DNA from 2 places in the Streptomyces sp. NPDC001668 genome. Region 2 is predicted to be linked to the other one. Evidence: predicted binding sites of a transcription regulator. Region 2 holds the regulator's gene; the other holds the start of a gene.
The links. The regulator HspR, encoded in region 2, represses chaperone genes until heat shock. The targets are predictions, from matches to a motif close to TTGAGNNNNNNNNNCTCAA.

Region 1: a site for HspR is predicted at 2,617-2,635, ahead of lon (endopeptidase La). Genes of this name have one in related genera too.

The regions. Positions count from the first base shown of each region.
Region 1 covers NZ_JBIAUQ010000003.1:438,551-442,551, reverse strand. Annotated here, with positions in the region: gene ACFYZ8_RS11675 (rhomboid-like protein) at 1-251, shown strand, start outside; gene ACFYZ8_RS11670 (GNAT family N-acetyltransferase) at 654-1,454, opposite strand; gene ACFYZ8_RS11665 (GNAT family N-acetyltransferase) at 1,823-2,479, opposite strand; gene lon (endopeptidase La) at 2,658-4,001, shown strand, end outside.
Region 2 covers NZ_JBIAUQ010000006.1:496,365-500,365, forward strand. Annotated here, with positions in the region: gene ACFYZ8_RS21880 (PA14 domain-containing protein) at 1-360, shown strand, start outside; gene ACFYZ8_RS21885 (PA14 domain-containing protein) at 412-2,841, shown strand; gene ACFYZ8_RS21890 (heat shock protein transcriptional repressor HspR) at 2,897-3,343, opposite strand; gene dnaJ (molecular chaperone DnaJ) at 3,349-4,001, opposite strand, start outside.

The DNA.
Region 1 (4,001 bases), on a different contig from region 2:
CACTGCACCGCCTCGACTACGGCGTCAGCTTCGGCGTGGCCGCGAGCCTGGGCGCTCTGGCGGGGCTGCTCGGGCCGTATCTGCGCTGGCCGTTGCTGCTGCTGTTCGGCTGGATGCTGGTGACCGACCTGCTCGCCTTCACCGACCCGATGACCGACTGGGGTCACCTGATCGCCCTGACCATCGGTGTCGCGACCTGGCCCGTGGTGCGACGCGGCCGCTCACGGCGCTTGCGCGGTGACGGTTCCTGAGCCGGCGCGGGCGTATGGAAGGGAGCCTCGCTGGAGATGGGGGGATGCCGACGGGCGGGGCGGCCATCGGTCCTGGCAGGCGGGCGACCGCTTGGCGGCCCCGAGACGGACGAGTGGCCGTCCACTACGGCCCGCGCGCACAGCGGGGTGTCGGCGTCTGCCCGCGTGAAGTCCGCGCCGCTTCCAGCGAGTCGGCCGACAGTATGGCGTCGGGAGCGGGGCCCCGGGAATGGGGCAGGACCGGTGACCTCCCCGGCAGGTGCGGCATCGCTGCTGGGAGGGCTCGCCCGGAACGAGGGCCGACTCCTCGCCGTTCCGCGCTCACCGCGGCGTCCACGGCGCCAAAAACTCGGCTCGCGGCCTCCGGGTCCCGGCGGCTCGGCGGCTCGGCACAGGGCGGTGTCAGAGACCGGGCGGGGTCCAGACGTACGGCGTGGTCGTGGTCACCGCACGCATGCCGAGCCGGCGCAGGATGGGCGCGCTGTCGTCCGAGGCGTCCACGTGCAGGTAGGTGACCCCGCGGGAGGCGGCGAGGGCGGCGCGTACGGCGACGAGGGCACGGTAGATGCCCTTGCCCCGCCACTCGGCGAGCGTGGAACCGCCCCACAGGCTCGCGAACTCCGTGCCCGCGCGGAACACCAGCCAGGCGGCGCACACCACTTCGCCGTCCGCCTCGGCCACGTACACCGCGATGTCGTCCGGCGCGGTGGCGACCCGGCCGATCAGATCGTCGGCGAGCCAGCTCCAGTCCTGGCTCCAGACCGCCGACTCCATCGCGGCGATCCGCCGCATGTCGGCGTCCGCCGTGACCCGGCGCACGGCGACGCCGTCCGGCAGCACGGGCTCTCCTACGGCCATCTCGGCGGCCCGGCCGACCAGTACCGTCTCCCGCTCCTCGGGCACGAAACCGGCCGTGCGGAGCCGTTCGGTGAGGTCGGCCGGGGTGTCGTGGGAGCGGGTCTTCCACTCGACGGCCTCGCCGCGCGCCGCGAAGAAGTCACGTTGCCGCGCGATGAGTTCGTCGAGTGCGGCGCCCTCCAGACCGAGGTCACGCGGCCCGCTCACGAACCCGCGGAACTGGCCGACGATCCGCAGCAGCGGCCCGTCCTGCTCGTACGTCACCCCGGCGGGCGGGGTGGGCGGAGCGCCGCGCATCTGGTCGTCGTAGGCGGAGAGGAGGGGTGGTGTGTCCGTGGCGGTCATGGTCGGTTCGTTCCCTTGGTCTTCTCGGTCGTCTCGCCTCGCACGCGCGCGTGGAGGTGACTGGTCGCATCTCCGGCTCCCCCCGCTCCCGCATCCGTCCGATCCGCGTGCGCGTCCCGCGTCCTCGGTCGGCGCGGGCAGGTTCCGCCGGCTGGTCGCCGGGCCGTGGCTCTCAGCCACCCGGGGCGCCGGCGTCCGGGGTGGGCCACCGACGCGGTTCCAGGCCCTCGGGAAGACCCGGCGTCGGCTGGGCGTTGTCCGCCGTGCGGCCGGCGGGAACCCCCGGAGGTGTCGGGGCGATCACCGGCGCAGCATGACAGAGAGCGTCCCAGGCCGCCTCCGGGTTTCCCGCGGGCGGTGACGGGCGGTCACCCGGCGTCCGGTCCCACGAACTTCGCACTGGTGAGCGGAGCTTGCACATGCCAGCCCAGAGACTCGTACAGCCACCGCCCCGCGGGCGTCCCCGCCAGGACGCCGGTCTTCGCCCCCGTGGCGGCCGCCGCGGCCTGGAGGGTGCCCATGACGACGCTGCCCAGCCCTCGGCGCCGATGGGCGGCCACGGTCTCGATCTGGTCGAAGACGGCGGTGGCGCCGGTCGGGGCGACCTGGCCGCGAGCCGCGAGGGAACCGTCGGGCGCGGCGACGAGCACGCGCGTGACTCCGCCGACGGACCAGGTGCGCAGCCGGTATCCGGGAGGGGGGCCGGTCCGTTCCGCCGGCGCGGTGAACGGGACCGTCATCAGGTAGCCCGGCTCGGGGTCCACCCACCAGCCCCCGCCCAGCCAGCCCCCGACCACCTCCGGGTCATGGAACACCTTGAGCCAGACCCCGGCCCCCGTCACCCCGTCCGCCACCTTGCGCACGGTCTCCTCGTCCACGTCGTCGCCCAGCGCGTCGAAGACGTGCCGCGACACGTGCGCCACCTGCCCCACGTCGACGGTGAATCCCCAGGGCTCCCGCTCCGGCGCCGCCGCCCCGCGCGACACCACCCAGCCGGTCACCCACGCCTGTACGACTCCGCCCATGACATCCCCTGTAATGACCGCTTGCAGTATGTGTCTATTACGCGATGACGATAGGGCCGGAACCGGCCATTCCGGCAGCTGTGATCGCCGACAGCGAACAGCCGCTCGGGTGGGGAACATTCGAAGCGGCGCATGCATTGAGTCGGCATAGCTCAACTTGACTGCCGAAGGGGAGATCATGGCTTCGACGTCCACACCGCTCACTCTGCCTGTGCTGCCGCTCGACGACGAGGTCGTGCTGCCCGGAATGGTGGTCCCGCTGGACCTGAACGACGCCGACGTCCGCGCCGCGGTGGAGGCCGCCCAGGCCGCCGCCCGCTCGGAACCGGGAAAGCCGAAGGTCCTGCTGGTGCCACGCATCGACGGCACCTACGCGAGCACCGGTGTGCTCGGCACCGTCGAGCAGGTCGGCCGGCTGGCCGACGGCGACCCGGGCGCGCTGATCCGCGGCCGGGGCAGGGTGAAGATCGGTGCGGGGACCACCGGCCCGGGCGCCGCCCTGTGGGTCGAGGGGACGACGGTCGACCAGACCGTCCCCGACCCGCTGCCCGGTCACGTCACCGAACTGGTCAAGGAGTACAAGGCCCTCGCCACCGCCTGGCTGCGCAAGCGCGGCGCCTGGCAGGTCGTGGACCGGGTGCAGGCCATCGACGACGTGTCCGCCCTCGCCGACAACTCCGGTTACTCGCCGTTCCTGACCACCGAGCAGAAGGTCGAGCTGCTGGAGACCGCCGACCCGGTCGCCCGTCTCAAGCTCGCCACCCAGCAATTGCGCGACCACCTCGCCGAGCAGGACGTCGCCGAGACCATCGCCAAGGACGTCCAGGAGGGCGTCGACAAGCAGCAGCGCGAGTTCCTGCTGCGCCGTCAGCTGGAAGCCGTACGCAAGGAACTGCGCGAGCTCAACGGCGAGCAGGAGGGCGAGGAGTCCGACGACTACCGCGCCCGCGTGGAGGCCGCCGACCTGCCCGAGAAGGTGCGGGAGGCCGCCCTCAAGGAGGTCGACAAGCTGGAGCGGTCCAGCGACCAGTCCCCGGAGGGCTCCTGGATCCGCACCTGGCTGGACACCGTCCTCGAACTGCCGTGGAACGAGCGGACCGAGGACTCCTACGACATCCAGGGCGCCAAGCAGATCCTCGACGCCGAGCACGCGGGCCTGGAGGACGTGAAGGAGCGGATCACCGAGTACCTGGCGGTGCGCAAGCGCCGTAGCGAGCGGGGCCTCGGGGTCGTGGGTGGTCGGCGCGGCGGTGCCGTGCTCGCCCTCGTGGGCCCGCCCGGCGTCGGCAAGACCTCGCTCGGCGAGTCCGTCGCGCACGCCATGGGCCGCAAGTTCGTCCGCGTCGCCCTCGGCGGCGTCCGGGACGAGGCGGAGATCCGCGGCCACCGGCGGACGTACGTCGGCGCGCTGCCCGGCCGGATCGTGCGGGCCGTCAAGGAGGCCGGTTCGATGAACCCGGTCGTCCTGCTCGACGAGATCGACAAGGTGGGCTCCGACTTCCGCGGCGACCCCGCGGCGGCC
Region 2 (4,001 bases):
ACCGTGTCCGCAACAGAGCTGGACACGACGCCGGCCGAGCCCATTGACGCTGACCACGCGCCACTGCTGGGCGGCGGGGGCTGGACGTGGACCTCTGACATCCTCGAGTTCGACTGGCGCTGCGAGGGCGAGGTGTGCGCCGACATCACGGCCTACAAGATCAGCCGCTGGGACCCGGCCACCCGCACTTACGAACCGCTGGACACCGTGTCGGCCGTGCCCGACGCCTCCCGCTACACCTACCTCGACAAGACCCAGCCGCTCGGCCAGATCTCGTACTACCGGATCGTCGGTCTCCGCAGCGACGGCACGGAGACGGCCGCCGCGCACTCCTACCGGATCAGGCCGGACGTGGTCTGAGGGTCGCATCCCACGGCCGTCCCCTTTCATCGCTCGAAGCAAGAGGCACGAATGAACCCTGTCAGTCGTACAACGGCGGGCGCCCTGGTGCTGGCCACCGCGGGTGGGCTGATCACCACCATGGCCGCTCCCGCCTCGGCCACGACCACCTGCACTTCCCCCGTGTTCAAGCGGCAGTTCTACGCGAACACCTCCTTCTCCGGCACCCCGAAGAAGACGGACTGCGACAACGCGATCGACCAGAGCTGGAGCGGCGCCCCCGCCTCCGGCCTCCCGAAGGACACCTTCGGCGTCCGCTGGAGCGTGACCCGCGACTTCGGCTCCGGCGGCCCCTTCGCACTCAACGCCACCGGCCTGGACGGCATCCGCGTGTACGTCGACGGCGTCCGCAGGATCGACCTGTGGAAGAACACGTCCACGACGGTGAGCAAGACCGTCAACACCACGATCCCCTCCGGCAAGCACACCCTGCGCATCGACTACGCCAACTGGACCGGCACCGCCAAGGTCAAGGTCACCTACACGCCCAGGACTTCGGCCGACGTCGACAAGGTCAAGCCCCTCGTCCCGACCGGCACCTCGGTGACGTACGACAAGACCACCCGCAAGACCAAGGTCGCCTGGGCGAAGAACAAGGAGATGGACCTCGCCGGGTACAAGCTGTACCGGCGGCTCAAGGGCACGTCGTTCGGCAGCAAGCCCGTCACGACGACGACCGGCACGTCGTACACCGACAGCACGCCGCCCACCGGCGCCACCTACTACTACGAGGTCCGCGCCTACGACAAGGCGGGCAACGAGTCGTCGGGCACCGCCGACCAGCCCGTCACCACCGTGGACACGACTCCGCCCGCGGCGCCGTTCCTGGAGATGGACGCGTGCCCGGACGACCAGCCCTACGCGGCCCCGGAAATGGTCACCACCGCCGAGAACCGGGCCGACATCGCGGAGTACCAGCTCCAGCGGCTCGCCCCGGCCACGAACACCTGGTCCACCGTGTACACCGGCGCCAAGGGCGCGGTCTGCGACACCGGTCAGGCCGCCGACGGCAGCAAGGTCACCTACCGGGGACGGGCGCGGGACGCCGTCGGCAACTGGTCCGTGTACTCGGCGGCGACCACCTTCACCACCTTCGACATGACCCCGCCGGCGACCACCGCCGACGCCCGGGTGGAGTACCGGGCCGGCGTGCCGCACCTGGTGTGGTCGGCCGTCGACGGAGCGGCCTCGTACCAGGTCCTCCAGTACGACCGGGCGACCGGCGACTGGCTCGACGCGCTGCCCGGAGCCACGGGCAACACCCCGACCACCACCACGGGGACCGATGTGGTGCCGCGTCAGCTGCTCGCGGTCGCCGACAGCTACCGGTACGCGGTGCGCTCGGTGGACGCGAAGGGCAACGCGGCCGCCCCGGTGGAGGTCACGCTCACCATGGCCGACCGGCCCGAGGCGATCGCGCCGTTCAGCACCACCGCGAACCGCTTCGACGAGGGGGTGATGATCGAGTGGAGCAGCGCCGACCCATGGACCTTCGGCGAGGACAGGCCCCTGCTCACCTACCGGATCGTCCGCACCGACAAGGCGACCGGCGAGCGCAGCGCGGTGGCCGCCTGCAAGCCCAACAACTCGCAGGACCTGCCGCTGACGGACCCGGAGACGTACTGGACCTGGAACACCGGCGACGCCCCCGACTACGCCGGCCCCCGGCAGATCAACGGCGTCTGCTGGGACGTCTCCGGCGCCTCCGAGACGACGTACGACTACACGGTCACGACGATCGACCCGTACGGCCATGAGTCGCGGCCCGGCCCAGCCGCCACCGCGACCACGCCGGACACCGTGCGCCCGGCTCCGGTGGAGAACCTGGCCGCCGAGCGGATCCCGCTCGGTGTGCGCCTGACCTGGACACCGCCCGCCGACGACGACGTCACCGGCTACAAGGTGTGGCAGGGCGTCACGGACCCGGACACCGGCGAGACGGAGTGGAAGGAGAACTGCTGGACCGGCGAGTCCCTGGCCGCGACAGAGATCCTCTGCCCGACGGTCCCCGACGGCGCCACGCACACCTACAAGGTGGCCGCCACGGACGGCTCCCCCCTGATCCCCTGGTACGCCGGCCCCGAGGCCTTCCACCCCGCCGAGCTCTCCGTCACCCTGCCCGACACCCGGCCGCCCGGCTGGACGGGCACCGAGGTCCGTGAGGACAGCTACCCGGACCTGTCCGTGGACTGCTCCGAGAGCTCCGGCCTCGGCGACTGCTCCCGGTTCACGGGCTACCGCGTGGAGCGCTGGGACCCGGCGGCGAACGCCTACGCCACCCTGGCCGAGGGCGCGATGGGCGACGCCAACTCATACATGGACAAGACGGTCAACGGGGACAGGCTGAACCTGTACTACTACCGCGTGGTCCTCCTGGACTCCGCGGGCGCCGAGACCGTGGCCCGCTCGGCGGCGTACGGCATCTGGGAGTACGAGTTCTGACCCGGCACACGAGAAGGGGCCCGGAGAGATCTCCGGGCCCCTTCCCCATGTCCGCCTAGTCCTTCGCCCTCTTGGGCCGCCACACCACCAGCGCGCTGGTCTGCTGGACCTCCTGGTACGGGACCAGGTCACGGCGGTACGACGCGTGCACCGCCGCCTCGCGCTGCTGCATGGCCGCCGCGGCGCCCTCGACGGCCGCCTGGAGCTCGGCCACCCGGGACTGCAGCGCCGCGACCTGGTTCTCCAGCTCGATGATGCGCTTGATGCCGGCGAGGTTGATGCCCTCGTCCTGCGACAACTGCTGGACGGTGCGCAGCAGTTCGATGTCGCGGGCCGAGTAGCGCCGGCCCCGCCCGGCCGTGCGGTCCGGGGAGACCAGGCCGAGGCGGTCGTACTGCCGGAGGGTCTGCGGGTGCAGGCCGGAGAGCTGGGCCGCCACCGAGATGACGTAGACCGGGGTCTCCTCGGTCAGTTCATACGGGTTGCGTCGACGACCGTCCACTCGAATCATGCTCCCTTCGCGGCCTGGAACAGCTCCGCCCGTGGATCCTCACCCACGGTCGCCTCGCGATACGCCTCGAGCGCGTCACGAGCCTTCCCCGACAGCTCGGTCGGGACACTCACCTCTACGGTGACCAGCAGGTCGCCCCGGGTGCCGTCCTTGCGGACCGCGCCCTTGCCCCGCGCCCGCATGGTGCGGCCGTTGGGCGTGCCCGGAGGCAGTTTCAGCGTCACCGAGGGGCCGCCCAGCGTCGGCACCTTGACCTCGCCGCCGAGCGCCGCCTCGGAGAAGGTCACCGGGACCGTCACCGTGAGGTTGTCGCCCTTGCGGCCGAAGACGGGGTGCGTGTCGACGTGCACGGTGACGTACAGGTCGCCCGCCGGGCCGCCGCGTTCACCGGGCGCCCCCTTCCCGCGCAGCCGGATCCGCTGGCTGTCCGACACCCCGGCCGGGATGCGGACCTGCATGGTGCGCGAGGACTTGGCCCGCCCGGAGCCCTTGCAGATCTCGCAGGGGTTCTCCGCGATCAGGCCCCGGCCCTTGCAGTCCGGGCAGGGGTCCGTGAGCGAGAAGCCTCCCCCGGAGCCCCGGGCCACCTGGCCGGTGCCCACGCAGGTCGGGCACACGCGCGGGTTGCCGTTGGCGTCGCCGGTGCCCG